DNA from 3 places in the Halobacillus sp. KGW1 genome. Region 3 is predicted to be linked to each of the others. Evidence: riboswitches for the same ligand, from Rfam matches in the RefSeq annotation. Region 3 holds a riboswitch; each other region holds the start of a gene.
The links. A riboswitch is a leader RNA that binds a small molecule or an ion and turns the genes downstream of it on or off. The one in region 3 is predicted to bind thiamine pyrophosphate.
Positions count from the first base shown of each region.

Region 1: another riboswitch for thiamine pyrophosphate. It lies ahead of tenA (thiaminase II); the one in region 3 lies ahead of AXG56_RS06445 (thiamine phosphate synthase).
Region 2: another riboswitch for thiamine pyrophosphate. It lies ahead of thiT (energy-coupled thiamine transporter ThiT); the one in region 3 lies ahead of AXG56_RS06445 (thiamine phosphate synthase).

Region 1 is NZ_LSOC01000003.1:907,767-917,931, reverse strand. Features, by position in the region: gene AXG56_RS13565 (fatty acid--CoA ligase) at 1-175, shown strand, start outside; gene ligD (DNA ligase D) at 249-1,982, opposite strand; gene AXG56_RS13555 (Ku protein) at 2,094-2,930, shown strand; gene AXG56_RS13550 (hypothetical protein) at 3,030-3,209, shown strand; gene AXG56_RS13545 (Fic family protein) at 3,259-3,801, shown strand; gene AXG56_RS13540 (DUF3221 domain-containing protein) at 3,829-4,344, opposite strand; TPP riboswitch at 4,444-4,554, shown strand; gene thiW (energy coupling factor transporter S component ThiW) at 4,641-5,129, shown strand; TPP riboswitch at 5,135-5,238, shown strand; gene tenA (thiaminase II) at 5,281-5,967, shown strand; gene thiD (bifunctional hydroxymethylpyrimidine kinase/phosphomethylpyrimidine kinase) at 5,964-6,770, shown strand; gene thiM (hydroxyethylthiazole kinase) at 6,767-7,528, shown strand; gene thiE (thiamine phosphate synthase) at 7,525-8,142, shown strand; gene AXG56_RS13510 (aldo/keto reductase family oxidoreductase) at 8,225-9,127, opposite strand; gene AXG56_RS13505 (hypothetical protein) at 9,265-9,468, shown strand; gene AXG56_RS13500 (CAP domain-containing protein) at 9,588-10,165, shown strand, end outside.
Region 2 is NZ_LSOC01000002.1:385,018-395,182, reverse strand. Features, by position in the region: gene AXG56_RS02695 (LLM class flavin-dependent oxidoreductase) at 1-82, opposite strand, end outside; gene AXG56_RS02690 (helix-turn-helix domain-containing protein) at 204-533, shown strand; gene AXG56_RS02685 (PspC domain-containing protein) at 561-752, opposite strand; gene AXG56_RS02680 (NUDIX domain-containing protein) at 771-1,262, opposite strand; gene AXG56_RS02675 (XRE family transcriptional regulator) at 1,269-1,850, opposite strand; gene AXG56_RS02670 (multidrug resistance efflux transporter family protein) at 1,953-2,903, shown strand; gene AXG56_RS02665 (DUF4397 domain-containing protein) at 2,976-3,746, shown strand; gene AXG56_RS02660 (GNAT family N-acetyltransferase) at 3,780-4,316, opposite strand; gene AXG56_RS02655 (hypothetical protein) at 4,336-4,800, opposite strand; gene AXG56_RS02650 (phospholipase D family protein) at 4,884-6,326, opposite strand; gene thiT (energy-coupled thiamine transporter ThiT) at 6,502-7,071, opposite strand; TPP riboswitch at 7,161-7,260, opposite strand; gene AXG56_RS02640 (carboxylesterase) at 7,344-8,081, opposite strand; gene AXG56_RS02635 (SDR family oxidoreductase) at 8,035-8,943, opposite strand; gene AXG56_RS02630 (MFS transporter) at 9,139-10,165, opposite strand, start outside.
Region 3 is NZ_LSOC01000002.1:1,114,353-1,124,517, reverse strand. Features, by position in the region: gene AXG56_RS06480 (mannitol-1-phosphate 5-dehydrogenase) at 1-263, shown strand, start outside; gene AXG56_RS06475 (hypothetical protein) at 379-1,203, shown strand; gene AXG56_RS06470 (nucleoside hydrolase) at 1,309-2,247, shown strand; gene AXG56_RS06465 (NupC/NupG family nucleoside CNT transporter) at 2,372-3,586, shown strand; gene AXG56_RS06460 (YhdT family protein) at 3,867-4,148, shown strand; gene panF (sodium/pantothenate symporter) at 4,145-5,611, shown strand; gene AXG56_RS06450 (LLM class flavin-dependent oxidoreductase) at 5,656-6,666, opposite strand; TPP riboswitch at 7,075-7,184, shown strand; gene AXG56_RS06445 (thiamine phosphate synthase) at 7,274-7,849, shown strand; gene thiO (glycine oxidase ThiO) at 7,846-8,967, shown strand; gene thiS (sulfur carrier protein ThiS) at 8,951-9,154, shown strand; gene AXG56_RS06430 (thiazole synthase) at 9,162-9,923, shown strand; gene AXG56_RS06425 (ThiF family adenylyltransferase) at 9,923-10,165, shown strand, end outside.

The DNA of each region.
Region 1 (10,165 bases), on a different contig from region 3:
TAAGGGGGACCCGGTGTCCTCCGAAGAGTTGGATGCTTTCTGCACCTCAGGCGGAAGGCTGGCCCGCTTTAAGCGGCCGAGACGATATGTATTTATGGAAGAATTGCCGAGGAACGCCAGTGGTAAACTGCAGAAATTTAAATTAAGAGAAGAACGGACAGCTATGTTGGAATAAGGGAAAGCGGTGCTCTCATGCGCAGGGAGCACCGCTTTTTTGTTGTCATTTCCCGGGGAATGTTTCGACAAAATCATAAGAGTCGCTTCAACTGTTTGACCGGCTGCCGCTTCCGTGCCTCTTCATATTGGAGAAACGGACAGCCTTTCTCTTCGAGTCGGGCCAGGACGTTCTTAATCGTGAAGGATTCCGGTCGCAGTCCTTCTTTTACCTCTTCCCAAAATAACGGACAGGCAACCGTGGCTTCATCGGTACGGCGAGCGGAATAGGGGGCAACGATTGTTTTCCCTTCTGCATGCTGGACATAATCCAGATACAGCTTCTCTCCTCGTTTTTTCTTCAGGCGTTCGACTGTGAACAGGTCCGGGCATTTTTGTACGAGTGTTTCCGCCACAGCTTCGGTAAGGTTCCGCGTTTCCTCATAGCTGAAGTCGCCTGCTTGAATAGGAATATGAATCTGCATCCCTTTGTTACCAGACGTTTTGATGAAGCTGATGACTCCGATTTCATCCAGCATCTGCTTCATCCACTGTGCAGCGGTAATCGCAAGTGAAAAGTGTTCCCGGCTTGGGGGATCCAGGTCGAAGACAATTTCATCGGGTAAGGATGCATCTGTTTTGTCAAAAGGGATATGGAACTCCACTGCTCCTTGATTGGCAAGCCAAAGGAGCGAGGGGAGATTATTGCAAAGGATCCGGCTTCCGTCTTTTTCTTCCCATGTGTCTAAATAGTCCGGAGCATGATCCGGGGCTTGCTTTTGATAGAAGGACTCAGCAGTAATCCCGTCCGGACAGCGGATTACTGTCAATTTCTTCTCCGCTAAGAATGGCAGCATGTAAGGTGCGATATGACGGATATATTGAAAGTATTGTTTCTTACTGACGTTCTTCCACAGCTGTTTATCCGAGTTCGTGACAGGTACTTCTTCAGGATAGAGGGAAAGGTCCCACTCCATCTTCTCTTTTGTGCAGTTCTCCGGTGTCAGATCAAAGCGGAATCGGTGAAAAACAGGTTCGCGCATTTCCCCATCCGCTGCATCAAGGCAATGGATATCCGCGCAGACGCTTGGAGTTACATGCCATTTCCCGGCCTGATTTTCTCCGTTACTTTTAAAAAACATCTGAAGTGTTTCTGCTTCTTCGACAGACAGCCCATTTTTGAACTTTCCCAACGTCTCCTCCTTGAGAGTGACGTCATAGTAGCCGTTGGCCGGATCATAGGCTGTCAGACAGCCGGAAACGCTGCGGAAGTTCTTCCATTTCAACCATTGCTTGGACCGCTCCCCTTCGCTGTAAAAGCTCTTCTTGTGTTTTGCGACAATCCCTTCCGCCCTGTGAAGCAATACTAATGCTTTTATCTTTTCTAGGCTGGTGTGTACTTCTGAAAGCACGATGTGAGGATGCTGGATGGTTTGAACGAGAGCGTACAGGCTTCGCTTTCGTTCTTCCAATCTCTGTTTCCCCCCCGTCAAATGATCAAATGCGACAAATGTACACGGCCTTTCCCGGGCGGCCCTGGCTATTACAGCTTCCTTCTTTAACCGTCCTCTCGTCTGCAAGCGAGAGAAGTTTGTCTGCCACCGTGTGTTACGGATGACGAGTTCCCCGTCAATCGTGAAGGGGAGCGAGTCGGCTGGGGGAACAAGTCCGCATATCTCCGGGAAGCGGCCACTCAAGTCCTTGCCGTTTCTACTCCATAGCTTTATCCCGTCCTCCGAAGCATGGAGGAGACAGCGGAAGCCGTCATACTTCACTTCATAAATCCAATCCGGTCCGGTCGGCAAATCTTCTGCAGCAGTCAATAGCATCGGTTTCAAAGACACCCGCTCCTTTTTTATATGCTGCTTAGTTTACCCACAGCCGGCGAACATATTTTACCGACCTGTCGTGAATGCTAGGAGAAAAAGGAGTCGAGAACTATGCATACGATGTGGAAAGGAACCATCAGCTTCGGTCTCGTCAATATTCCGATCAAGCTTCATGCAGCGACGGAGAACAAGGATATTAAGCTAAGGCAGCTTCACAAAGAATGTAAGACACCGGTGGAATACAAAAAACGCTGTCCGGTATGTGAAGAGGAAATCAGCCAGGAAGAAATTGTGAAAGCCTATGAATATGCCAAGAACAAATTCGTGGTGTTGGATGAAGAGGATTTGGAACAGCTGAAGAAGGAGCAGGAGGATAAGGCGGTCGAAATCCTCGACTTCGTCAAGTTGGAGGAAATCGATCCGATTTATTTTGAACGAAGCTATTTTATATCGCCCAATGAAGGGGGATCGAAAGCTTACGGGTTGTTACGCCAAGCTCTGTCCGATACGGGGAAAATAGGTGTAGCAAAAATTATTATTCGATCCAAGGAACAGCTGGCGGTTGTTCGTGTTTATGAAAATACATTGCTCATGGAAACGATCCATTTCCCGGACGAAGTAAGAAACGTACAGGATGTCCCGAATGTGCCGGCAGAGGCGGATTTAGGAAAGAAAGAGCTTAGTACCGCAGTGACATTGATCGATCAATTGACCGAAACATTTGATCCGGGAAAATATACGGACGAATACCGAACCGCGTTGATGGACTTGATTGAGGCGAAGAAGAACAACGAAGAGGTTACGACGGCAGCAGACAAACAAAAACCGGACAATGTCACCGATTTGATGGAAGCTCTGGAGAAATCGTTGGAGCGGACCAAAGGCGCGAAGAAGAAAAAAACAACGAAACGAAAAACGACTGCCTCCACTAAGAAGAAGACGTCATAATCCCTTATGTGACAAGGGTTTGTCGAACGTTTTGACTGTATTATTAAGAGGCGTTGTAGTATAATATATAGTAGATACATGTGGTTCGGAGGGGAAAGAATGAGTGTTCGGACAGAAGAACAGGCAGAGCATTTGATGCGTTCTGCGAAAGCGTCTATGGCTATTGAAGGGTTCAGCTTGAATAAGAAGCAGGAATCATTAGTTAAGAAGTGTCTTACAGGAGCCATATCCCATAAAGAATTCGTCAAGCGGGCTTTGGAATTGTCCCGCCATGCCTAGTTCCAGGTATGGGGGTGAATCCTCCCGCTATTGTTATGCAGGGACTGATGTGCTGATTAATCACTATGACCTTATGGACGACAAGCAGCTGGAGTATATGGAGGCGATCCTTGCCACCCAGCGTTTGTCGGAACTGCAGGAAAAGCCTGTGGAAGGGGACTTCGACCTCAGACATTTGCAACGTATTCACGCCCGTTTATTTTCCGACCTTTATCCTTTTGCGGGCAATATCAGGACAGAGAATATCACGAAGGACGGGTTTTCTTTTGCGCAGGCCCGCTTCATTCAGGAAGCTTCTGTCCCGATCTTTGATTCTCTAATGAAGGAAGAGTGGGCAGGGATGGACAAAGAGGACTTAGCACGGAAACTGGCTCACTATATGGCGGAGTTGAACGTCCTTCATCCGTTTCGGGAAGGAAATGGTCGGAGCTTGCGTGAGTTCATCCGCACAATCGCCTTGGAAGCCGGCTACCATCTGGATTGGTCCTGTGTACCGAAAGAGGAGGTCTTTCAAGCGAGCATCGATTCAGTCAAGGATATCAGCAGTCTTTATTCGGTTATCCAAGCGTCGCTTGTTCCACTTGCCAAATGAGCAAAAGCCGGGGGAATCCCCGGCTTTTTATTCATCTTCTACAAGCACTTCCTTCTCCGGTCCTTCGTTTTCCTTAAGAACAATCTGCCACTGGTCATCGTCTTCATCAAATAGAATTTCCGCCACGGCGACAATTTTGTCATCTTCTACATCGGTTAGAGCGGAAGCCAAGGCTTCGGAGGTCGTCAATCGGGCCCCTTCTACTTCACTCATCTCCACTTCGGAAACCTTATCGGCAGGTGCCTGTTCTGGAAAACTTTCTTTAATGGGGCCGTCTGTCCAAACATCTACATATTTACCTGTCCATTCGTTGTCCGGAGCTTCAGACACCCACATCGCCCGCCCTTTTTCTTCTGACTCTGTAGTCGGAGTGACGACAAGGATACTGGATCCTTCCTGTTCCATCACATATCCGCTGATTTCTGCTTGCTCCGGAGGCGCCTCTGCTTCCGTTTCCTCATAATCCGAGCCGGCTGGTGCAGAACTGCACCCCGCCAAAAGAATCAAACAAGCGGCCCCCATCATTGTCCAGATGTTTCTCATTGTCATTCTCCTCTCGAATACAGATATTATTCAGAATATTGCACATGACAGAAGATACGAACTTTGTTATCATAAGACTCAACCAAGCAAATAGTACGATTCAACTACTAGGGGGGCCTTGTTACAGGCTGAGAGGAAAGCGTAAAGCTTTTCGACTCTTATGAACCTGATCTGGTTAATACCAGCGGAGGGAAGTAGTCAGACGAACGAATAGTTATTCATCGACTGTCTATGATCCAAGTCAGGTCCTCTCCAGGACCTGGCTTTTTTATTTTCTTATGGAAGGGGGGAATGTATTGAACCGTACACGTTTATTGACTATTATGGCACTGTTTGTTGCCATTGGAACATTCGGAGCACAGCTGCTCTGGTTCCCGGCAGGCATCGCGAAGGCATATCCTGTCCAACATGCGGTAAATGTCATGGCTGCTGTGATGCTTGGACCGCTGCCTGCTGCTGCCATTGCTTTCTGCATCGGCCTGCTGCGATTTCTTTTAGGGCTAGGAACACTGTTGGCTTTTCCTGGTGGAATGGTCGGAGCATTATTTGCTGGTTTGTTTTATCGGATATACAAACGGAAAGGGGCAGCTGTAGTCGGCGAGGTGATTGGAACTGGAATCATTGGAGCATTACTCGCCGTTCCGCTGGCTGGATTCATCATGGGCAGTGCGGCCGGAGCGTTTGCCTTTGTTCCTTCTTTCTTCATCAGCAGTCTGTCAGGAGCTGCCATCGGCTGGTTTGTGCTGTCACGTATCAAAGCAGAACAACTTCTATTACAACCATAATACACGGAAACTGCTAGGGGCGCGAATTATCGCTGAGATAAGGATTATCCTTTGTCCCTCAACACCTGATCTGGTTCGTACCAGCGTAGGGAAGTAGTCTGGACCTCTGCAATCCTCTAGTAGCTTCCGAATAACTCAGGGAGGCACCACTATGTCATTCTCCACTCAATTAAGAAAAGAAAATCAGGACGTGTTTGAAGCTATTTTTCACCATCCATTTGTTGAAGGTCTCGGAAAAGGAGAACTTCCGAAAGAAGCTGTCGCTCATTATGTGAAAGCGGACTTTGAATATTTGAATGCATTTATGCATGTGTACGGCATTGCTGTTTCCAAATCACCAAAAAGAGAAGATATTGAGCTCTTCAATGACCAGATCAACTTTGTGCTCCACAGTGAAGTGCATCCCCATAACAACCTGTGCCGATATATCGGTAAAGAATATGAGGAACTGCAGGGTTACCCGCTGCCACCGACAGCGGACCACTATATTAAACATATGCTCTACCATGCGCATATGGGCAGTATTGGAGAAATTATTGCCGCCTTACTTCCATGCCCCTGGACATATCTCGAAATCGGTAAAGAACTAACGAAAGCCTATCAACCGGACGAAAATCATCCGTTCTTTGATTGGATCGATTTCTATGCAGAGGAAGAAATAGGCGGATTGACAGGACAGCTTTGCGAGAAGCTTGATGCCTATGCAGAGCAAGCTTCAGACGAGGAGAAGAATAAGATGCGTGAAGCTTTCCGAAAGAGCTGCCAGCTGGAATTATCCTTCTGGGAAATGGCCTATACCGTCGAGGAATGGCCCGTAGCTGAGGGGGTTTACCGATGAACCGAGTGAAGTGTGCTCTTACCATTGCCGGAACGGATCCAAGCGGCGGTGCGGGTATCCAGGCGGATTTAAAGACGTTTCAAGAGCTTCAAAGTTATGGGATGAGCGTCGTCACTTCGGTAGTCGCTCAGAATACGACCGGCGTATCTGCGGTTCATCATCTTCCGGTCACGATGCTGAAGCAGCAGCTCTATGCAGTATCAGACGATATGCCGATCGATGCACTGAAAACAGGTATGGTGGCAACTATCGATATGATGGAGGTCCTTAAACAATGGCTGAAGGAAACAGAGGCTGCATACGTCATGGACCCTGTGATGGTAGCAACGAGCGGCGATCCTTTAATTGAGGAAAAGGCGAGGGATTATCTCAGGAAAGAGCTTGTTCCTTTAACAACGCTCGTAACACCGAACATACCGGAAGCGGAGTATTTGACCGGTAAGGTGATAGAGACGGAAGAAGCTATGAAAAAGGCAGCGGAAGAACTTGTCGAGGTTTATGGAGCTGGTGCAGCACTTGTCAAAGGAGGTCATCTGAGAGGTCATGCGGTCGATTATTTATATGATGGAAACGAGATGACCGTTTTGGAAGCAGAGCGAATCGATACGAATAACACCCATGGCACCGGTTGTACGTATTCGGCTGCGATCACGGCATACTTAAGCCGGGGCGATACGTTGAAAGAAGCCGTCCGTAAAAGTAAGTACTTTGTTACCGAAGCCATTCGTTACTCCTTTGACCTGGGAGCAGGAAGCGGACCCACCAATCATTTTGCCACCAGGAAGGAGACGATGAAAGGATGAACACCATCATAGAAAAAGTAAGAGAAAAGCGGCCGCTGATTCATCACATCACGAACCAAGTGGTCGTCCATTTCACAGCGAACGGTGCGCTTGCTTTCGGGTCTTCGCCAATCATGGCAGCCGCCCATCAGGAAGCGGCGGACGTAGCGATGTTGGCAGACGGGGTGTTGTTGAATATCGGAACATTGAATGATTACCAGGTGGAATCCATGATCTTGGCAGGAAGAGCCGCTAATGAGAAAGGTATTCCTGTCGTTCTCGATCCCGTCGGGGTAGGGGCGACCAAGTATCGTTATGAAGCATTTCAACGCATCGTAAAGGAGGTTCAACCGACGGTCATCAAAGGAAATGCAGGAGAGCTGGCTCGGCTGGTTGATATAGAAGTGGAGACGAAGGGAGTCGATTCTGTCGGGGAAGGGAATACCGGGGAAATTGTTCAAGCGGTTGCTGAAGCATTCCGAACAGCGGTCGTCTGCACAGGTGCCGTTGACCGCTTTTGTGCCGATGGAAAAAGCGGTCGGAACGAGAGCGGTCATCCGCTGCTTGGCCGCGTCACCGGTTCCGGCTGTCTCCTGGGTTCCATTCTCGCCGCTGTTCTTAGCGTCGATGGCGGAGTGTACGAGAAACTGGAAACGGCGTTGAAGCATTACGGTCGTGCAGCGGAGCAGGCCGCTTCTCTCCCATCTGTTCAGGGCCCTGGAACATTCCTGCCGCATTTCCTTGATGCACTCAGCCGGGATCTGGAGGAAGGCATATGACACTTTCTCATCGTCTGCGGAAGTATTTAGTCATGGGTAGCCAAGACTGTGTAAAAGATCCTTTGGAAACGCTGTCTGAAGCTGTTTCCGGCGGAATCACGGCTTTTCAATTCCGGGAAAAGGGGGATGGTTCTATGGAGTGGAAAGATAAAGTCGAACTCGGGCGTGCTTTGAAGCGGGTATGTGATGCAAACAACGTCTTATTTGTCGTCAATGATGACATCCGACTGTTCGAAGTTTTAGATGCCGAGGCCATTCATGTGGGGCAGGAAGATGTTCATGTAGAGAGTATCCGGGCGGCATACCCTGACGCTGCGATCGGCCTATCTTTGTCCGATAGGAATCACCTGGAACAAAGCCCTCTTCATCTAGTCGATTATGTTGGTGCCGGGCCGATTTTTCCTACTTCCACGAAGCGTGATGCTAATCCAGTTACGGGTCCGGAGTTTATTCGTGATATACGGATGACTCATCCCGAATTACCAGTCGTCGGTATCGGGGGTATTGATGAGCATAATGCGCATCTTGTCATGGAGGCAGGGGCGGCCGGCGTCGCTGTCGTATCGGCCGTGACGAAAGCCGCGGACATTGAACGAGCGGTTCAGTCATTATAAAAACAAAAGAAGTTCCGGCAAACATTGCCGGAACTCCTTTTTTAAAAAGTCTGTGTAACACTTAAAGCCGTTAACACATCCATTACGGGACGTCATGCCCCATTGAACTTTGCAGGATATCAAACCACTGATCGCGGTTTAATTGGTAATCGAGCGCGCGGACAGCTTGGAGAACCCGCTCCTTCTTGCCGGAACCGATAATCGGCATAATCGAGGCCGGGTGTGCCAGCAGCCAGGCATAAAGCACTTGATCGATACCATCCGCTCCGATTTCATCCTTCACCCTATGTAAGCTGTCGCGCAGGCGCACGGCTTTCTCGTCATTGGAGTGGAAAATATCTCCACCGCCCAAAGGAGACCACGCCATTGGTGCCGTACGTTTCTCCTGGCATGCATTCAGCGTACCATCTTCGAAATTTTCAAGCTGTATGGCGGAGAGTTCCAGTTGGTTGGTCACTAATGGGAAATCCAAATAGGATTGAAGCATAGTCCATTGGTGATTTTTAAAATTGGACACACCAAAATGCCGGACTTTGCCTTCCTTTTTCAATTGAGTGAAAGCGGCCGCCACTTCCTCCCCGTCCATGAAAGGATCCGGGCGGTGAATAAGCAAAGTGTCGATATAATCGGTTTGGAGGTTGGTCAACGAATGATCCACAGAGGTGAGTATATGCTCCCGGCTTGTATTGTAATGGTGTGATTTATGCTCAGGCCGGTTTTTGGAAGGAAGGACGATGCCGCATTTCGTCACGATCTCCATTTTTTCTCGTAAGGATGGTTTTAGAGCCAAAGCATCTCCGAATAAAGCCTCACACGTGTAACTTCCGTAAATATCTGCATGATCGAAAGTTGTGATGCCGAGATCAAGGTTATATTCCATTAACTCCAATGTTTCTTCCTTCGTCTGCTTCCAGTCTGCCAGCCTCCAAAGGCCGTGGATGAGTCTTGAGTAAGACATGTCTTCCGTAATAGATACGCGTTGCATAGTTGTTCCGCCTTTCGTTATGGTTTTGGTTCTATGCTATATCCTACCATGAAGCATTTAAAACAGTGTGGATAACGCTTCCTTTCCGGTTTCAATTCATCTTGTCCGGGTACAAAGAGGCTAAGGAGGAGATATTAGTGGCTCAATATTTTGCGAATCAGAATCAGCAGGCAGACGGCGGACATGAGGTGCATGTCGAAGGTTGTAATTTCATGCCTTTCGAGAAGAACCTGCTTGCTTTAGGCGGACATAGCGAGTGCAGCAGTGCACTCGAGGAAGCGCGAAATACATTTGATAAGGTCAATGGCTGTCAACATTGTTGTCCGGATTGTCATATGTAAGGGAAAAGGGAGCGGAATTCCGCTCTTTTTTTATTTGGGATGGAACATCTTCTCATGGATAAGTTTTGATTGGGCGTACATAGTAAAACTGATGAAATTCCTGAGGAGGATAAAGAAACATGCCTAAACATTTATGGTACACAGCATTTGCCGTCATGATGCTCATCATGCTTGCGGCTTGTAATACAACAGACCAATCTGCACGGGAAAGACAGCAGAATAATTTAAATGAGGTCAGTTTTGATCCTGCAGACCGTGGGACGCAGGATCGCGGAAATTATGGGCAGTATGGGAACGGACAGAATCGTTTTGACGCGAACATTCCTTTCGAAGGGATGAACCCGAATGGTACAGCGCAGGATCCATACTTATTTGAGCAAAAAGACGGTCAGGATCAGTCTGCCGCACCAGAAGGGGATTTTCAACAGAAGGTCTTGGATCTTACAAATGAAGCTAGAGAAAAACAAGGACTTCAGCCTTTGAAGAATAGTAATGAGGTGGAAGAGGTAGCCCAGGATAAATCCGAAGATATGGCAGAAAACAATTACTTCTCTCATACATCACCGAAGTATGGAAGTCCGTTTGAAATGTTGAAAGAGTATGGGGTCGATTATAGAAAGGCCTCTGAAAACATAGCGGCAGGACAAAGCACACCGGATGAGGTTGTCAAAGGATGGTTGAACAGTCCCGGACACCG
Region 2 (10,165 bases), 730 kb from region 3:
TATTCGGGTCCGGAAGGTGATCGCCGAGCGTGTATAGCCCGAACTCCAATCCCTGCTCCGGATTAATTCGATAGGACTGCATCGTCATACCTCCTGGTTGAATGATCGTTCCCTTTCATTATGCGCCTCGATGTGGAACGTGTGAAGAACGCACTTCAAAGTGGTATAGTATACTTAAAGAAACTGTGGAAGGAGGAACCCTTTTGAATCCACAATTATGCCGCGTGGATGACGCGCTCCAAATCCTTGTCGGGAAATGGAAGCCGATTATCCTGCTGCACTTACTTGAAGAAGATACCCTCCGTTTCAGTGAATTGAAACGCCTCATTCCAGGTATTACACAGAAGATGTTGACCAATCAGCTCCGGGATCTGGAAGAGGAGGACATCATCGAACGGGTCGTCTACCCTGTCGTGCCACCGAAAGTCGAGTATTCGATAACGGAGTACGGCCGTACGCTTCACCCTATTCTTGATGCCATGCATTCATGGGGAACCAATCATCTCCAACGCAAAGAAGCCAAACATAAATAAAGACCGCCTGGAGTCTATCTCCGGCGGTCATATTTGTTTGTCTGTCGGCATGACGATCGCTGCGATGATGTAGATCAGCCACGTCATCCCCCCGGTGAAAAAACCGGAGACAACGAGCAGGATCCGCAAGAGACTGACATCAATGCCGTACATCTCACTGACCCCTCCGAGCACTCCTGATACTTGGGAATCTTTCGTCGAACGATAAAGCTTCTTCATACCTTCTCCTCCTTCCACCTAAAATAATTCCTGTACGTAAGAAAGCGTGGGCACAAGCCTGTTCTCCCCGACCATCGCTTCCAGCTCCTGCCGTGTCACCCACCTGCCCTCCCTAACTTCGCCTTGCTGCAAGACAACCGCTTCTTCCTTAAAATCGTGCTGAAAAACCCAGACATCCATGAAATCTTGAAACTCCGGTCTGCATACAGATTTCTCCAACGAACCGGATGCATCCTGCAGATCGATACCGATTTCTTCCTTTACTTCCCGAAGCGCTCCTGTATAACTGTCTTCCCCTGCAGTCACCGATCCACCCGTTCCTTCCCAGTACCCGCCGAAATGCTTCTCCGGGGCACGCTTCGTCACGAACACTTCTCCCCTGCTGTTTTTAATCCAGACATGCACAACTATGTGATACTCCCCGGCAGCCATCGGCCGGCCGCGTTCCACCGTTTGCCCTGTCTTCCGGCGCTTTTGATCATAGATATCCCAAAGTTCGACTGGAGCCATCTCCCTTCATGCTTTCGTATAAATCATGACAAAATGAAGCACCGCTTCTTCTTTTCCCCTGTTCCGATATCCGTGCGGCTGGTCAGCGTGAAACTTGATCGAGTCGTGGACGTTAAGCGGATAGACTTCCTCTCCTACCACGACTTCCGCCACCCCTTCCATGACCGTCACGAACTCGATCACACCAGGTTGATGGGCTTCCGCAGTGTAAAAGCTGTCCGGTTTCAGAAAAGCACGATGCGTCTCCAACGAACCGTAGCCGGAGTTCGTAAACATGGGTTCGAGCGTCAGCGATTCATCTGCGCTCAATACTTTACGGCCCTCCTGCCTTCTCGAAATGACGACCTCTTTACTGTCAGCGACCAGCGCCGTGATCGGGATGGCGAGTCCGTTTGCGATTTTCCAAATGATCGTGAGAGAAGGGTTCGCCTCCCCGCGTTCGATCTTGCCGAGGGTCAGTTTGCTGACCTGCGTCTTTTCCGCCAGGTCGTTCAACGACATTTCCTTCTCTTTGCGGATATTCCGCAGTTTCTTTCCGACATGTTTGGCGAATGTTTCCGGGTTTTCCCAATGTTGATTATAGTCCATAGCATTCTTCTCCTATTTTTATGTTGCCGAAACACCACGCATTAAGTATATTATAATAAACCTAAACAAAACTATAATATACCAAAAGGGAGTCCTATTGTTATGAAAGAGCTGTTACTTGGCATCATTTCCTCGATGTTTTTCGCTGTCACGTTCATTTTGAACCGTTCGATGGAACTGGACGGGGGCAGCTGGATGTGGAGTGCTTCCCTCCGATTCCTGTTCATGATTCCGTTCTTATTCTTTATTGTACTCGGTAGAAGAAATCTCCTACAAGTGTTTTCTGAAATGAAGCAGGCCCCCCTGCAATGGCTTACATGGAGCTTTGTCGGATTTGTACTTTTCTATGCGCCGCTTACCTATGCCGCTGCTTACGGACCTGGTTGGCTTGTCGCCGGAACGTGGCAGATGACGATCGTCGCAGGCATCCTTATCGCTCCCTTGATTGTGAAAGGCAAGGGTGTCATGCAGTGGCGGGCACTCGCGATCTCTTCCATCATCCTCTTCGGCGTATTCTTGATACAATTCGAAAAGGCCGCCGACACGACATTTCTTGAATGGGTCGTCGGAGTGCTTCCTGTGCTTGTCGCCTGCTTCGCTTACCCGCTTGGTAACAGAAAAATGATGGCCGTTTGTGGCGACAGGCTGGATACGTTCCAGCGCATTTTCGGGATGACGCTTGCCAGTCTGCCGTTCTGGCTTGTATTAAGTGCCATTGCCGGCGTTCAAGCAGGCGCACCGAGTCCCGGCCAGGTCGTACAGTCGCTGATTGTTGCGGTTTCCTCCGGAATCATTGCCACAACCCTGTTCTTTTTTGCAACGTACCGCGTCCAGCATCACCAGGGGAAGCTGGCTGCTGTGGAAGCGACACAGTCGACGCAGATCCTGTTCGTCATTGTCGGGGAAGCGTGGCTGCTTTCCAGTCCGCTGCCGAGCGGCCTTGCTCTTCTCGGCGTCTGTCTGATTATGATCGGGATCGTCATCCATACGCTGTTCATGAGTTTCCTGAACAAGCAGGCCTCTCCCGTCCAAGCGTTGTCCAAAGCCGAGTAAACAGAATGGTTGGTCTCTTTCCTGGAAAGCACGCATAGGCTTGTGTTAGAGATTTTTTCCTGGGAGGGGATGATGAACATGAATGATGGCAGGGATCAGCTTGCGTGGCAGGCGATGAAGTATGATCTGATGGCGAATTACTACAAATATATCGACCCCAGGCTGCATGTGTACTATTACCAGAGACACCTGGAGTGCATGCAGCGGCTCATCATGAGCGAGCGCAGTGAAATGGGACCGGGTGGATCCGGAGGAAACACGGGGATGAATGCGATGGTGCGGGTGCTGCACGCCTCACCGGACGCACCGGCCGTCGACGTCTATGTAAACGGACAAAAGGTTCTTGGAGGCATCTCTTATAAACAGCAGAGCAATTATTTGACCGTTCCAGCAGGCACTTATAAGATTGACATCTATGCAGCCGGAGATACAAGCAGTCCGGTCTTATCCCAGCAGGTGAGCGTCGACGGAGGCAACCGCTATACCGTAGCCGCAGCAGGAGCTGTGAATAACCTTCAGCTGATACCGGTAGTAGACAGCAGCAGTGTCTCTTCCGGAAGCAGCAAGGTGAGGGTGTGGCATTTATCACCGAACGCTCCGGCTGTCGACGTCGCCGTCAAAGGTGGGGACGTCCTCTTCCGGAATGTTCCCTTCGGTAAAGCGACCCGTTACATGACCCTGCCGCCGACGACGGCCGACCTGGAAGTCCGGGTCGCCGGTACGAATCAGGTCGTCCTTGAAATCCCTCAAGCGACGTTTAAGCCGAATGAAGCATATACAGCTGTTGCCTTAGGTTTCGCCGGGGGCGACCCAGCCCTTGAAGCGATGTTCCTTCAGCCATAATACCACCAAATCCCGGGCCGTCCCGGGATTTTTTTATTGGGCCGTCAGCGAAAGAGGCTTCTCCATACGGATATCCGCCCACATCCTCCCGTCATAGTAGGTGAATCCTTCTTCTCTGGCTATCTCCTTGTAACCGAGTCTGCTGTATAGTCTGTGCGCAGACTCGTTGAATTCAAAAACTCCGAGCTCGACCCGCTTCAAGCCCATCTTCTTCATTTCCTCCTCCATAAATAAAATCGCCTTAGCGCCGATACCTTTCCCCCGGGCGCCGGCTTCACCGATGGTGATCCCGATCCAGCCGGAGCCCTTCTCTTTCCTAAAGAGATGTTCCGGATCGATCATGAAGTTCATTTCACCGACAAGGACCCCGTCCAGCATGATGGCATACATTTCATGGTCCTCCAGGCGCTTCGTCAGTGTATCCACCGTCTGCAGACGTTCCTTCTCGAAAGACGCTTGATTTTTATGAGGTCTTGCAAGTGCACTGATTGTTCGATCGTTCTCCCAACGGTTGTATGCCGCGACCATTGTCTCGTCGAAGGCGGTGATCTTTCGGAATTCCAATTTCATCCTTACCACTCCTCTTCTATTATGCAGCTCTTTTCAGCTGCTGCCATAAAGCATCCGCCTCTTCAAGAAGCTCCTTGTACTCCAAACCCACATATATGCATAGGGCGAGGATGAAGGCGATCGCGACGACATCCAACACTCCCTGCCACTTCGGTGAAAGAAGAGCACGCGTTCCATACCTTTTTGAGAAAATACGGGACCCTGCCCCGATGACTAGAAAAAGAGGAAGACTGATGATCCAGGCAAAAAAATTGTGGAGGCGTTGATCCATGACAAGAACAGCGACTTCCTGCTCACTGGAGAGCGCTTGAACCTCAACAACTTCCTTTTCCTCCCACATCCAATCTTGACGAGTGACTGTCTTACCGTCTTCTCCCATATCCATCCCTAGAGGAACCGTATCTACGCCATACATCAGGACTTGACTCAACAGGAATACGGATGCAACAGCGATGATCTCGATGACGATGCCGGTTGCTTTCATAACATCCCCCCTCCTTCTATCGTAGCATAAAACGTTCCCGACACAGAAAAACCCCCGGACGCTCATCGTCCGGAGGTAGTCCATCAATAGGTCGTAAACCACGTCCATTTCTGCAGGTAATACGTGGCATAGCGAATAAACGTCAACTTATCCGTATATTCCTCATAATCCGCTGTGAAATGACCGTCTTCGTTATTCCAAAGCTTGGTGAAGTAGCCGTCGACCTCCTGAAAAACAGGCTCTTCTCCGCTTCCTTTCATCACGACGTTCGCTTCCAGGTTCAAGTCTGCCAGGTTCCGTCTCGTATAGTTGGCGGAGCCGGCAATGATGACGTCTTCCTCTTCTTTATCTAAATAAAGCATCTTCGTATGGAATTGTTCGATATTCACATCATACCAGCGGAGATGGATGTTCTTATTCCCGAGACGCTGCATCTCTGCGGCTACGGGTAAATTAGGAATCCCCGTCTTCTCATGTCCAAATGACTGCTTGTTCGGGTCCATGATGATGTTCGCTTCCGCCCCCCGGTCTGCTGCTTTGTCAATCAGGTCAACGATCTTTCTGTCCGCAAGGTAATACATGCCGAGCCAGATCGTATCTCCTTTTCCAACATCCTTAAGTTCTTCCAAAATTGCCTGGTACGTCTTTCCTTCCGTGACGAACTTGGTCTTCACTGGACCATCCTGTTTTTCCCATTTCCTGTTCTTGTAATCCGGGAAATCAGCGTCGCCGGAATAACGGACAACTGCCTCCTCGGCTTCGAGAATGTCCCGGATGATCGGGCCTGTCATCTTGAACGCCACATTCTCATGGTAACCGCTCGCGTCATGCGGGTTCGCCGTCGATACGATTGCCGCATCTTCCGTCACAACGAGCTTCCTGTGATTCGCTTTAATATTCATCAGCTTCAAATACGAGCGCAGAGTGACATCGGGTGCATCTTTTGCGAGCGGGTTGCTGATCCAGCCGCCGTCGCCTGTCCCCATCCATGAAGCCGTCACCCTCCAGACGCTGGAGTAGAGCGGGTTGGAATCACGGAGCTCGTTCAGATCCGTCAGCACGACATCGACACCCCCATCCCTCAGCCGCTTGATCGATTCCGACTCATAAGACCCGTAAACCGTATTGATTGGATCGGTGATGAAAACGACCTTCAAGTCAGGATGCTTTTCCTTTTGGGCGAGAATGGCATCCACCAGGTTTTCCGACAGTGGCGGAAAATCTCTTTTTCCATCTGTGTAGCCGTTAAATAAAAACATATCTGCAACAATGAAATCCTCCGCCTCACCAATCATGGCGTTTATTTCATCGAATATCTCCGCGTCGTGAACCGTATTACCTTCTTCATCTTCATACGTGAGATCCCGAAAAAACTCCACGCCCGATAGTTCGTGCACGTCCCCTTCATAGGAGATGCCCTCAGGAAGCTTCTTCCACGATGTATGATAAGCGATCATGAAAACGAGTACGATAAATATAAGAATGACAATCAACCAAAACCGCTTCTTTCTAAAAAGCTTCTTCATTTCCAGCCCTCCTTTTATGTAACCAGTGCAATGGTATATACACTTCTACAGGAAGCATGAAACCCATATGCTATAAAATAGGGTCTCCCTCCCTATAAAAAATAGAAAAGCATCGTGCCGGAGCACGATGCTTTTAGTGGTTAAGGATTCCTAGGAGCGGGATGGGAACCTTGTATTATTCTTGTGTGAGCAGCTTCGGACGCTGCAGAAAAAGAATGATGAGGACGATACTGCTCAATACGAATGCAGGCAGCATATACCCCCCGTTATAGACGAGCGAATACAGCCAGACCGGCTGTCCTTCCGGCGCGAACTCCCCGTAAAAGACGATCCCTGCGAGAAAATGTCCGAAGAAACGCAGGAGACTCCCGACAAAGCAGCCGACAATGATCCAGCCGACGATCGCTTTTTTGTTTTGTTTCCGTACCGCGTTCCATACCGGCTTTGCCGCGACACCTGCAAGACCGATGACACCGAAAGCTACGAAGTAATCAAGAAACGTCTGAAGAGGTGTCATGATGTAAGCACCGGTTAAGATTTGATAGGCCCCGAGCAGCAGCCCGGTGGCGACTCCGCCTTTGATTCCCCAACGGAAAGCGATGATGAAGACAGGAACCATCGCGAGCGACACAGAACCACCCTGTGCCCACAATTTGAATGAAAGAAATGGAATGATGTCCAAAAGCAGTGCCAAAGCAGAGAATATAGCTACTTCGACAAGAAATAATACACGACGATTTCTCATCGTTATCTACCCCCAATAATTGAACACAAAAAAAGCAATGCCAAAAAGGGAAGCTTCCTGATGGAGGAGTCCCTTGTTGAGCATTGCACCATCAAAAAAGCCGCCATCCCTGCGCCAGTGCTAACTGACAGGTTCGAAGGGTCTGGACACAGCGTCCACTCTCAGCCGGAGGCTCCCCTTGAAGGCTTTATACCGTTTACTTTTCTTGATTTGTCTTCTATTATAGTCGAAACCACCCGAAATTACAAAGGCCTTTTATTTCCCGGGGAATGCTATTTCGTATTTGTGTACGTCTGGAAAAACTCCAGACTGCGCTCGATGATCAAGTCTTTATCATGGTCGAGCGTTGCGACGTGATAGCTGTCATCCAAATGGATAATTTCTTTATGCTCGGAAAAAACCGTTTCAAATATTACCTCGGAATTGTTCGGGGGCACGACATGATCCTCCCTTGAAACGAAAACGACGATCGGACAATGAATGCTGCTTAATAGATCCCTGGTCTTCCCCATGAGCATCGACAGCTCTCTAATCGATTTTACCGGTGTCCGATCATAGCCGAGCTCGTCACTTTCCGGATCTTTAATATCCGATCCAATCGCTTCAAGAAAGCGCTCCTCTGTGCTCGAGCTGTTCTCAAGCACCGGGATATCGATTGCTGCATTGATCGGGATGACGCCGGCGACCTTCTTCTTCCCTGCCACATATAAAGCAAGCGTCCCTCCCATCGACAAGCCGACGACGAAGATTTTTTCACAACGCGCTTCCAGCCAGTCAAAGGCTTCCATGACCGATTGAATCCAGTCTTCATGACTCGTGGACTCCATGTCCTCCGGCGTGGTGCCGTGCCCCTTCAGTCTCGGACAGACGACGGTATACCCGGCGCGGCCATATGCTTCTGCCAGCGGCCTCATACTTTGCGTCGTTCCTGTAAATCCATGGGATACCAGGATCCCTACCTCATTACCCTCGAACCTTATCTCTTCTGCCCCACTCATCACTGCGGTCATTTCGTTTCCTCCTGTTCGTTTTTCCTTTTCCTAAAACCGTCGTCAGCACTGCTTTCTCCAATATTCTCCAAGGCATGACCCGTTTCAGAAATACGTTGAACTTCACTTTCGCTCCGATTGGAAAGCGCAGCTTCCGTATTCTGTCCTGCTCGACCAACTCCGTCATCAATGCAGCTACATCCGACGGATTTTCGCGGCTGTCTCCATTCAACGCATTCCATAGTCCTTTTATGTAATCAGCATAGGGAGAATCAGGGTCATGGACAGCGTCCGGGAGTTCCATTCCGGCTGACCATATATTCGTTTGGTACGAGCCCGGCTCTACAAGAGCAACATCGATGCCGAATGGCTGGACCTCGAAGCGGAGGCTTTCTGTAAGCCCTTCGAGCGCATGTTTCGATGACACGTATGCCGATAACCCCGGGAATCCGATCAAACCGCTGACGCTGCTCACATTGATGATCTTGCCACGCTTCTGCTTCCGCATGAGCGGCAGAACTGCCTGGGTGACGGCGATGACCCCGAACACATTCGTCTCGAACTGACGTCTGTACGCTTCCAGCGGTATCTGCTCGAGAAAGCCGCCGATTGCAAAACCAGCATTGTTGACGAGAACGTCGACTGCTTCCAAATCGTTCAGCTTTTCTTTAAATGCAGCGATGGAAGCATCATCGGTCACGTCGAGCTTCCAAACCGTGATCCGGCTCCTCACGTGATTGGAAATCGCTGCGTCCTCGAATACTTCCGCTTTTTCCATGTTCCTCATTGTCGCGATTACCGAAAACCCTTTTTCCGCACATTTGACCGCCGTCAAATAGCCGAACCCACTCGATGCTCCGGTAATCAATACGGTTGGATTCATGTCATTTCTCCTCTCTGCTTCCTCATTCCTTATAACGTTCGATATCAAACACTTGTTTTCCTCTAATGCCCTCTGTACAAAAACACAATGGTTTCTCTGACGGGATTGATCTTATAAGATAAGTTCTTCCCTTTCTCTCCCGTACTTTCCCCTGTTCTCCCGCATATCACGGCAGGCAAAAAGAAAAGGCCCCGCTTAATCGGCGGAGCGCAGGACAGGATAAGTCACATATAAAACGAAAACACTCACGAGAAGGGGCAGCGCGCTCCATGCCATCAACGTTTGAATCGGAATTCCCCAGCCGAGAAACAGAGAGGTGACCGCGTACGAGAGCGGAATCAACCCAAGCGACCCGGTCCGTATCAGACTCATCACCCTTCCCACCTTGCTTTCTTCTGCAGACGATTGAACGAGGGATAGGAGCGGAATATTGACGGCCGGAATGATCATGCCGATAAGAACGATAATAAGCACGGATAAAACCAGCGTATCTGCACGGCTGAAGATAAACATACCGGCTCCTTCGAGAGCGATCAAGTACAGCGCATACGCTCCCCGTCTCCGCCGGATGTTGAGAAAACCGATCAGGACAGCTCCGAGAATCATCCCGAACGTCAGTCCTCCTTGGACGAGACTGAAATCGAGGGCACTTCCGTCCAGGACTCCTTCCACGAAGATCGGCAGCCCCATCATCAAAGGGCCGGAGATGAAAAAGTTGACGATGATCGTAATGATGAACAGTGATCGCAGCAGTCTGGACTGCCACGTGTAACGGAAGCCCTCCGCCAATTGGGCATAGAACGGGGATCGCTCCCCTTCCCGCGCATCCTTTCCCTGCTTTTTCACAAATAGAATTCCGACACCGGATAAGAAAAGAAACAGGACGATGATCAGAAGGACGAAGCTGTAGGAAAGCGAATGGATCAGGACACCGGCAAGGAGTGGTCCGGTGAACGTAGCAATCTGGATCGTTCCCTGAATGACGGAGTTTGCGCGCGTCAGCTGATCCTTCCCTGTCACTTTCGGAAGCAGCGCATCTCTTGCCGGCTCGAACATTCCGCCGCAGGCTCCGAACAGGCCTGCGTGGACCGCCATGATCCAAACAGGAACCTCCTGAAGGGTAAGAAAACAAATCGATAAGGTAAAGAGGAAGACAGCCATCGTTAAGTCCGATGCCGCCATGACCTTCGTTTGACTGCAGCGGTCCGCGACCACTCCGCCG
Region 3 (10,165 bases):
TTCGAAAATTAGGACCGGCTGACCGATTGATCCGGCCCGCTGTCCGTGCGGAGGAAGCTGGGTTGTCCTATACCATGCTTGCAGAAGCCATTGCAGCAGCGCTCCAGTTTGACTATCCCGAGGATGCAGAAGCGGTGGAAATGCAGAATATGATTCGTGACAAAGGGGTAGCGGCTGTTTTAGAAGAAGTGAGCGGCTTAGAGGAAGACCATGCCGTTGCTCAGGAAGTCATCCGTATATACAAACAAAAGACAGCGGAATAAAGCTGCAAAGAACCAGTCGTGAGGAAAGCGGCCGGTTCTTTTTTTTTCTTCATAGAAAGTTGAATAGACACTTCTGTTTAATAAAGGTGAAATATGGTTGAACAGGAGGGGGAGCATGAGTAAATTTGTTTGTATTACTTGCGGGGTTCAGTATCCGGAACAGAAAGAAGAGCCCGAATATTGTCCGATTTGTTTGGAGGAGAGGCAGTATGTCCATCCGGATGGACAGCAATGGACGACGCATAAAGACATGGTGGGCGGCGGAGTCTTCCGTAATGAGATAAAGCAGGTGGAAAAAGGACTTTACAGCATTACGACGGCTCCGTCATTCGGTATTGGACAGACGGCTTACCTCGTCTTGGGTAAAGAGTATAATGTCTTGTGGGATTGTATCACCTACTTGGATGAAGCGACGATCGAGCAGATAGACGCGCTTGGCGGGGTGGGTGCGATCGCTTTATCTCACCCTCACTATTATTCCCGCCAATTAGACTGGGCAGAAGCGTTCAAGGCTCCGATTTACATTCATGCCGATGATGCTGACTGGGTGATGGAACCTGGTGATGCCATTCAATTATGGGAGGGCGAAGTGTACTCTTTACAGCCGGGAGTTACGCTTCACCGGCTGGGCGGTCATTTCAAAGGAGGAGCCGTTCTGCACTGGGAGCACGGATTGGAAGGGGACGGGGTCCTTCTTTCCGGCGACATCATTCAAGTCGTCCAAGATACAAACTGGGTCAGCTTCATGTACAGTTATCCTAATTTGATTCCTCTGCCTGCAGAGAAAGTGAGACATATGGTGGATAGAATCGAAGGAAAGAGGTTCACTCGTCTATATAACGCTTTTCATAAGACCGTAAGGAAAGACGCGGATGCAGTCGTACAACGGTCCGCTGATCGCTACATACAAGCGTTGGAAGGCGAACTTTTTTCCACTTAAACAGAGAATTCCGAGTCGTTTGACAATGGTTCGCTTTCCCTTCTGACCTTTGATAGAATAAGCAGGTAGGATGCAAATTTGTTGTAGAAGAAGGGGAGAGAGTCAATGGGAAAGCCTGTCTATTTGAATCATGACGGCGGCGTGGATGATTTGGTGTCGTTGTTTTTACTTTTACAGATGGAAGAAGTGGATCTTCTTGGAGTCGGAGTCATTCCGGCAGATTGTTACCTGGAACCAGCCGTTTATGCAAGCAGAAAAATCATCGGCCGATTTGGAAAAGGGAAAGAGGTCGAGGTTGCTGCTTCCAATTCACGCGGGAAAAATCCTTTTCCGAAGGATTGGCGGATGCACGCTTTTTACGTAGATGCCCTACCGTTATTAAACGAGTATCCGGATAGGCAGTCGGAGCCTGTGGGTGTCCCTGCTCATGAGCATTTGGTCGACAAGGTGACAGAGAGCAAAGAGCCGGTGACGCTCGTATTCATTGGACCGTTGACGGATCTTGCAAGAGCCTTACAGTTGTCTCCTGAAATCGAATCCAATATAGAAAGGTTAGTCTGGATGGGCGGGACGTTTCTAGAGGAAGGTAATGTGGAAGAACCGGAACATGATGGAACGGCGGAATGGAATGCTTACTGGGATCCAGAGGCGGCCGCCCGCGTTTGGGAAAGTTCCATTCCCATTGATTTAGTTGCGCTTGAAAGTACAAATATGGTTCCTCTGACGCCGGAAGTTCGACAGGATTGGGCTTCCAAACGGGAGGATATCGGTATCGACTTTCTGGGTCAATGCTATGCGATGGTTCCCCCGCTTGTCCACTTCCAGACGAATTCAACGTATTTCCTTTGGGACGTACTGACGACAGCGACCGTTGGAAAGCCTGATTTAGTCAAGAAGAAGGTTGTGAAAAGCATTGTCATAGAGTCCGGAGCCAGTCAGGGGAAAACAGAGATTGCGGAGGATGGAAGAGACGTCTCTCTCGTTTATGAAGTGGATCGTGATCAATTCTTCCATTACATAACAGACCTTGCCCGGCAAGGATAAACAAAGGCATGTTCCTATTGGAGCATGCTTTTTTCATTCCCCTCTTGGAAAACTACTTCTTCTAATGATATGATGGTATTTTTGCAAAAGGCACGTACACACCATAGAAGGAGTGGGAAACATCATGAATCAAATCTTATGGGGAATCGGGGGCATGCTGACGGTAGTAGCATTAGCGGTGCTTCTGTCTACAAACAGACGCCTCATTAATTGGAGAACCGTCGGTGTCGGCATCTCCCTGCAGCTATTCTTCGCATTTCTTGTCTTTCAGACCAGTGGGGGCCGTGTGGTCCTTGACGCCATGTCCACTGGTATAAGCACGTTGATCGATTATACAACAGAAGGGATTTCCTTCCTTTACGGCCCGCTTATCGATCATGAGGGCATGGGAACAATGTTTGCTTTCCAAGTCCTTCCGACCGTCATTTTCTTCAGTTCTTTGATTGCTGTTCTTTACCACCTGGGGGTCATGCAAGTTGTCATTAAATGGATCGGCGGCATGCTCTCGAAGCTGCTTGGGACAACGAAAGTCGAAAGCATCAATGCAGCAGGAAATATCTTTGTCGGACAGACGGAAGCACCTTTGCTAATCCGTCCGTTCATCTCTTTTATGTCGAAGTCAGAGCTTTTTGCAGTCATGACCGGCGGGTTCACCTCCATCGCAGGCTCTACGCTTGTTGGATATACGCTGCTCGGAATTCGTGCTGATTATCTTTTGGCAGCCTCTTTCATGGCAGCACCAGCTGCATTGGTTCTCGCCAAAATCATCGTCCCCGAGACGGAGGACAGAGTAGAAACAGCAGAAATAGTGGAGCCGGAGGATGATGATTCAGCGAACGTTTTTGATGCGATTGCGAACGGTGCAACAGCAGGTTTAAAGCTTGTCTTGAATATAGGGGCTATCTTACTTTCCTTTATTGCTATCCTTGCGCTGATGAACGGGATCATCGGATATGTCGGCGGCTTTTTCGGTATTTCCATTACGATTGAGAAGCTTCTTGGCTATCTTTTTGCACCGATGGCATTCGTAATTGGGGTGCCTTGGGAGGAGGCGGTCCGTTCTGCAAGCTTCATCGGGCAGAAACTAGTCGCCAATGAATTTGTCGCATTCACCAGTCTCGGGGAAGTCAAGGAACAGTTGAGTGAGAAAGCAGAGATTGTAACGACGTTTGCGTTGACAGGGTTTGGCAGCCTTTCCGGAATCGGGGTACAGATAGGGGCCTTGGGCGGTCTCGCTCCGGACAGACGCAAAGATGTTGCGAGGCTGGGTCTCCGGGCTGTCGTGGCGGCGACTCTAGCTAACTTTCTATCAGCAAGCATAGCGGGTATGTTTCTATAAGGGGGGATCGTAGCGACTGTCCCCGAAAAAGGCCGTTCGATTCTCATTGCGGATAGAGATTGAACCGGATAAAATCACTCTAAGGAAGGAGGAACGGTGGTAAGCTTCGTCGGGTGTCCCGTCGTATTCTTACCACGTTCATCTCCAGCTTGGTAATAGGAGGAAATGATAAGTAGATGGATGGACATAATCGTTTATATAAAATAAGCTATAAAAGGGTTTGTCCATACGATACATAACAAGGCTGGCCGTCTTTATGGTCAGAAAGGGGTAAGGGAAAGTGGAACAAAATCGAAACAAACAAGATGATCCGCGGTACCGTATTGCCAACCGTGAAGCATGGATTGGTATCGGCATCGTAGTTGTAAACTTCCTCCTGTGGTTCGGCTTCGCTTACGGGCTGGGGGCGGAACCGGTCGAAGATTATCAATATATATGGGGGCTGCCGGCGTGGTTCTTCTACAGCTGTATTGCTGTAACAGGATTTATATTCGTTGTCGTGATCTTTGCTGTGCGCTGCTTCTTTACAGAGGTGCCGCTGGATGAGGAGGGAGACGAATGAATTGGGAAGTCGTACTACCTCTCCTCGTTTTTCTCGCCGTCATATTCTTTATCGGCTTTTATGCATCGGCACGAATGAAGACCGCATCTGACTTCCTTCAAGAATACTTTCTTGGCAGTAGAGAACTGGGCGGTTTTATCCTCGCCATGACGATGACAGCAACTTATGGGAGTGCATCTAGTTTTGTAGGGGGCCCCGGTGTTGCCTATACTATGGGGCTGGGCTGGGTGCTGCTATCGATGTCCCAACTAGCCACCGGATATTTCGTGCTGAGCGTTTTAGGTAAGAAATTTGCCATCATGGCTCGTAAAATCCGGGCTGTTACCCTGATTGATTTTCTTAAGGAAAGGTATCGCAGCAAATGGGTCGTGCTGATTGCCGCATTCAGTATTATCGTTTTCCTATTTTCGGCAATGGCTGCCCAATGGGTTGGGGGAGCGCGTCTTATTGAAACGATGACCGGCCTTTCGTACACAACGGCACTGGCGCTGTTCGCCGTATCGGTGCTCATCTATGTCATTATCGGAGGGTTTCGTGCGGTCGCGATTACCGATACGGTTCAAGGAATTGTCATGTTCGTCGGTACCGTCATCATTTTAATCGGTACGATCGTCGCAGGAGGCGGCGTGGAAGCGATCATCAACGATCTGGCTCAGGAAAATCCTAACTTGATATCACCTTATGGAGCCGATGGATCCCTGACACCGGCGTATGTATCTTCTTTTTGGGTACTTGTCGGGATAGGGGTCATCGGTCTTCCGCAGGTTGCTGTCCGAGCAATGAGCTATAAGAGCTCAAAAGGGATGCACCGGGCGTTGATCATCGGCACCATCGTTGTCGGAGTCATTATGCTTGGCATGCACTTAACAGGAGTCTTTGCCCGCGCCGTTTTGCCTGGTATAGAAATAGGAGATACCGTTATGCCGAGAATAGCAATGGAAGTATTGCCGCCGTGGCTTGCAGGAATTGTGCTTGCCGCTCCAATGGCCGCGATCATGTCCACCGTTGATTCGCTGTTGCTGTTGGTTAGTTCTGCGGTCGTTAAAGACGTCTATATCAACTATATAAAGCCGGATGCTTCCGATTCTACAGTAAAGCGTATAAGTTTCGGAGTAACTGCCATGATCGGAATACTCGTGTTTGCTATGGCCATACAGCCGCCGGAATTATTAATATGGCTCAACTTATTCGCTTTCGGCGGGCTTGAAGCCGCGTTCATCTGGCCGGTCGTGCTCGGTTTGTATTGGAAAAAAGGAAACGCAAGCGGCGCACTTGCTTCTATGTTGACCGGCGTTGGCAGCTATATCATTATCTACAGTTTTTGGGATAACCCTTTTGGGATGCATACCGTCATTCTGCCTGTTCTTACGGCACTTGTCATCTATGTCCTGGTAAGTCTTTTGACAGGTGAACGCCATAGAAGGGTGCAGGAGGAAATTATAGAGAAGCTTTGGAAGGTATAGAAAGAAGCCACGATTATATAATAATCGTGGCTTTTTTCTATACATCAATGATTATTGGTTTCTTTCATGATCTCTGAGACGATTTCATAGGAACGAAGACGTGCTTCATGGTCATAGATCGGAGAGGTGATCATAATTTCGTCCGCTTGTGTTTCGGATTGGAATTTTTCCAGCTTCCGTTTAACGGTTTCTTTGCTCCCGATAATTGAAGCACCAAGCTGTTGATGAAGGGCCATTTTCTCTTGAGACGTCCAAACTTGTTCTATATCATCTACAGGCGGCTGCAGCAGTTTTGTCGTGCCGCGCACGAGATTCAAGAACTGTTGCTGCAGTGAAGTCGCAAGCCTTGTCGCTTCTTCATCGGTATCCGCTGCAATCAAGTGGACGCCGAGCATGGCATAAGGTTGTTCCAGCTCACCAGATGGCTTGAAGCTTCCACGATAAAGATTCAGTGCTCCGTGTGTATTGTTCGGAGAGAAGTGACTTGCAAACGAGAACGGCAGCCCGAGCTGTCCTGCAAGCTGTGCGCTGAACCCGCTTGACCCGAGCAGCCAGATCGGCACGTCTGTTCCTTCTCCTGGGTAGGCATGGACCGGGTTATCCCCGCGGAAGTATCCCCTAAGTTCGTCTACCTGCTGTGGAAATTCATTTGGATCACTCTCCAAATGCCTGCGCATCGCTCTTGCCGTCATTTGATCCGTACCCGGAGCACGGCCAAGTCCAAGGTCGACTCGTCCCGGAAATAGTGTTTCCAGCGTTCCGAACTGCTCGGCTATAATCAGTGGTGCATGGTTTGGAAGCATCACACCCCCGGAACCAACGCGGATCTCAGACGTATGGTGAAGGACGTGACTGACAGCGAGAGCCGTAGCAGAACTTGCGATGGCGGGCATGTTATGATGTTCTGCCATCCAGTATCGGTTGTAACCGAGCTTTTCTGCGTGTTGGGCTAAGCTTATCGTATCTTCAAAAGCCTGTTTCGTAGACCTGCCTTCTTTTACACTGACAAGGTCAAGAACGGATATTTTTGTATCGGAAAAAGATGTATTCGTCATATCGTTTACCTTCTTTCTTTAGGAAAATCCTATAGCATATCTTAACAAGATTATTTCGTGTTTCAAAATGTTTTGTTTCTCTATTATTTACGGGACTAAAATACTGGTATATTATAACTAGATATGGGTGTTTTTTAAGACAGAGAAGATAAGGGGGACGAAGCATAATGAAAAATTTTTTGAACCGGTGGCTTGGCAGGAAACGTTGTGTGATATGTGGACGTAAACCAGTAGATCCATCGCGGTATTACAATGATGAAGGCAGGGCTGTCGTCGTTTGCCGGACGTGCGTTACCTATGCAGAACGGAGAGCATTCAGGAAAAGATGACGGAGTACCTTGCAAAAATATGGTAGACGAAATTTTCAATGTATTGTAGGATGAACACATGCATTACAAAATCAATAAGCACATGCACTAGGGGTGCCTTTAAGAAAAGGCTGAGATCGAAGTGATACTTCGGGACTCTTTGAACCTGAACTGGCTCAAACCAGCGGAGGAAAGTGGCGGTTATATCTAAACAATCACGCTGCACTCACGTGTACGTATGTTCAAGTATGCCACTTTCCTTCTGGAAAGTGGCATTTTTTATTAGGGGGAACAAAGCAATGAAGCTTTTTGCCGTTACAAAAGACGAAATGGATACCGTCACCTTGAAGAGTATAATTCCAGCCATTGATCCGTATGTCGACACTGTCATTTACCGAGATAACTCAAAGTCTCTGGTGGATTATGAAGCTGCATTTAGAGACTTGATGGATGTCTCTGATAAGTGGACGGTTCACAAGCATAGTGGAATTGCAGATCGTACGGATCGAAGCGTCCATTATCCAGAGAGGTGTATGGATGATCTTAAGGTAGGAACAGGGAATGTTAGAGGGGTTTCCGTTCACAGTTTGGAATCAGGCAGAACAGCACAAAGGGCAGGCGCGGACTATGTTCTCTTCGGTCATATATTTCAGTCGGACAGTAAGCGGAACGCGCCACCCAGGGGGATAAGCTCGTTGATGGAGCTTACCGGAGGGTTGGCTATTCCTGTTTTCGCTATCGGAGGGATTCAGCCACAGCATATATCTCTGTTGCGGAAGGCAGGAGCAGCAGGCGTGGCTGTGCAGTCGGGTATTTTCGACGCGGAGGATCCAATTTCGGCAGCAGAAAATTATCGGGAGGCGATTCTTTCATGAAGAACCAATGGGATACGGTAATCGTTGGTGGGGGCATCATCGGTCATTCTATTTCTTATCACCTTAGTAAGGCAGGGGCCGATGTGTGTGTGCTGGATAAAGGTACAGGTGGCAGACGAGCGACAGGGGCTGCTGCAGGGATGCTGGGGGTCCACACGGAAAACCGGACGCCGGGACTGTACCATGAATTTTGTGTCAAGAGCAGAGATATGTATAACGAATTGCAAACAGAATTGTACCAGTGTTCCGGAATCGACATTCAGCTGACTACAAACGGTATGCTCCAAATCGCTTTGGATGAGAGGGAGGCGAAAGAACTGCAGGAGAAGCAGCAATCTTTTCCCTCTCTCTCCTGGCTGGACGATCGAGAGATGAAAATCCGTCATCCGTGGGTTAAGTCCTCCGGGGCTTTATGGATGCGGGAGGACGGCAACGTAAAACCGGAAAAAGTGGCTGAAGCGTTTAAGCGAGGCGCACGGTCATTCGGAAGCACCGTTAAGGATGGGTGCTTCGTCATCCGCATAAGGAAGAGCGGACAAGGATATGAGGTGACGACGAATGAAGGAGAGATCTTCGCAGAGCGTATCGTCGTCGCTGCCGGGGCAGACAGTGGACCATGGTTCAGGGAAACAGGCCTACCAAACCCGATGGTTCCAGTGAAAGGGGAATGCTTCTCTATTAAACCGAGGAACCTGTTGTTTCAGGAAACTTACTTCTCTCCTTCTTTTTATGTCGTACCGAAGAGGGACGGAAGCATCGTTATTGGAGCCACCTCCAGAGAAGGGGATGGCAGCGAATCGACTTCTGCCGGCGGAATTGCCGACTTGATGGATCAGGTGTTTCGCGTTTTCCCGGCGCTTAGAGAGGAGCCGCTTGAGAAGTGGTGGTCCGGAGTAAGGCCTGGTACGTCGGACGGGCGCCCGGTCATCGGAGAGCATCCACAAGAGAAAGGCATCTTCTTTGCAACGGGTCACTACCGGAACGGCATCCTTCTTGCTCCTGCAACAGGAAAACTGATTCAGAGCTTGTTTGAGAAAGGCACGTTTGCAAAGAAGTATGAGGGTTTGTTTTCACCGGCAAGATTTCAGATTGGAGGAGTCTATGAACATACACGTTAACGGGAAAGTGGTGGAATGTAGAGGAGAAGACAGCACCGTAGCTGATCTCCTGGAACAATTAGATATTCGGACACGATTTTCTGTTGTGGAACTTAACCGGAAAATACTAAATAAAGAAGAATACGATAAAGAGCATCTTCAAAGTGGGGACAGCGTGGAGATCGTTCATTTCGTAGGAGGAGGATGAAGGAAAAATGAAGATTAATAACGAGACATTTACATCGAGATTGATGCTAGGAACAGGAAAATATCCGTCATTTGATGTGCAAAAAGAAGCGGTAGAGGCTTCTGGAACGGAAATACTTACTTTCGCTGTGCGGAGAATGAACATCTTTAATGAAGAGGAACCGGACCTCCTTGAGTCCATCGATTTAGAGAAGTATTCCCTGCTACCAAATACGGCCGGAGCGAAGACTGCAGAGGAAGCGGTTCGAATTGCCAGACTAGCGAAAGCATCCGGATTATGCGATATGATCAAGGTCGAGATAATCGGCTGTGATGAAACGCTGCTGCCGGATCCCTTTGAAACGATGAAAGCGTCGGTTCAATTGCTGGAGGAGGGTTTCACTGTGCTTGTTTATACTTCTGATGATGTCGTCCTTGCGAAACGGCTGGAGGAGGCCGGGGTGCATGCCATTATGCCGGGTGCTTCCCCTATCGGATCGGGGAAGGGTATTGTAAATCCATTGAATCTGCGTTTTATCATAGAACAGTCGGACATTCCTGTCATTGTTGATGCGGGAATCGGAAGTCCGAAAGATGCAGCCTGGGCGATGGAACTCGGTGCGGATGGTGTACTTCTTAACACGGCTGTAGCAGGAGCATGCGATCCAGTAAAGATGGCAGCAGCAATGAAGCTTGCCGTAGAAGGGGGTCGGTTTGGGTATGAAGCAGGCCGTGCGGAGGAACGGCAGTATGGTACGGCAAGCAGCCCGGAAGCAGGGATGATCCAGTGATAAATGATCGTTATTCAAGGCAGATGCGTTTTAAAGGAATCGGTGAGAATGGTCAGCATTCCCTGGCGAATAAACATGTGCTGATCATTGGAGCCGGGGCGCTGGGCTGCGCGGCTGCGGACATGCTTGCAAGGGCAGGGGTTGGAAAATTGACGATAGTTGATCGTGATTATGTAGAGTGGAGCAACCTTACAAGGCAGCATCTTTATACAGAGGATGACGTCCGGGCGTTACACGCCAAG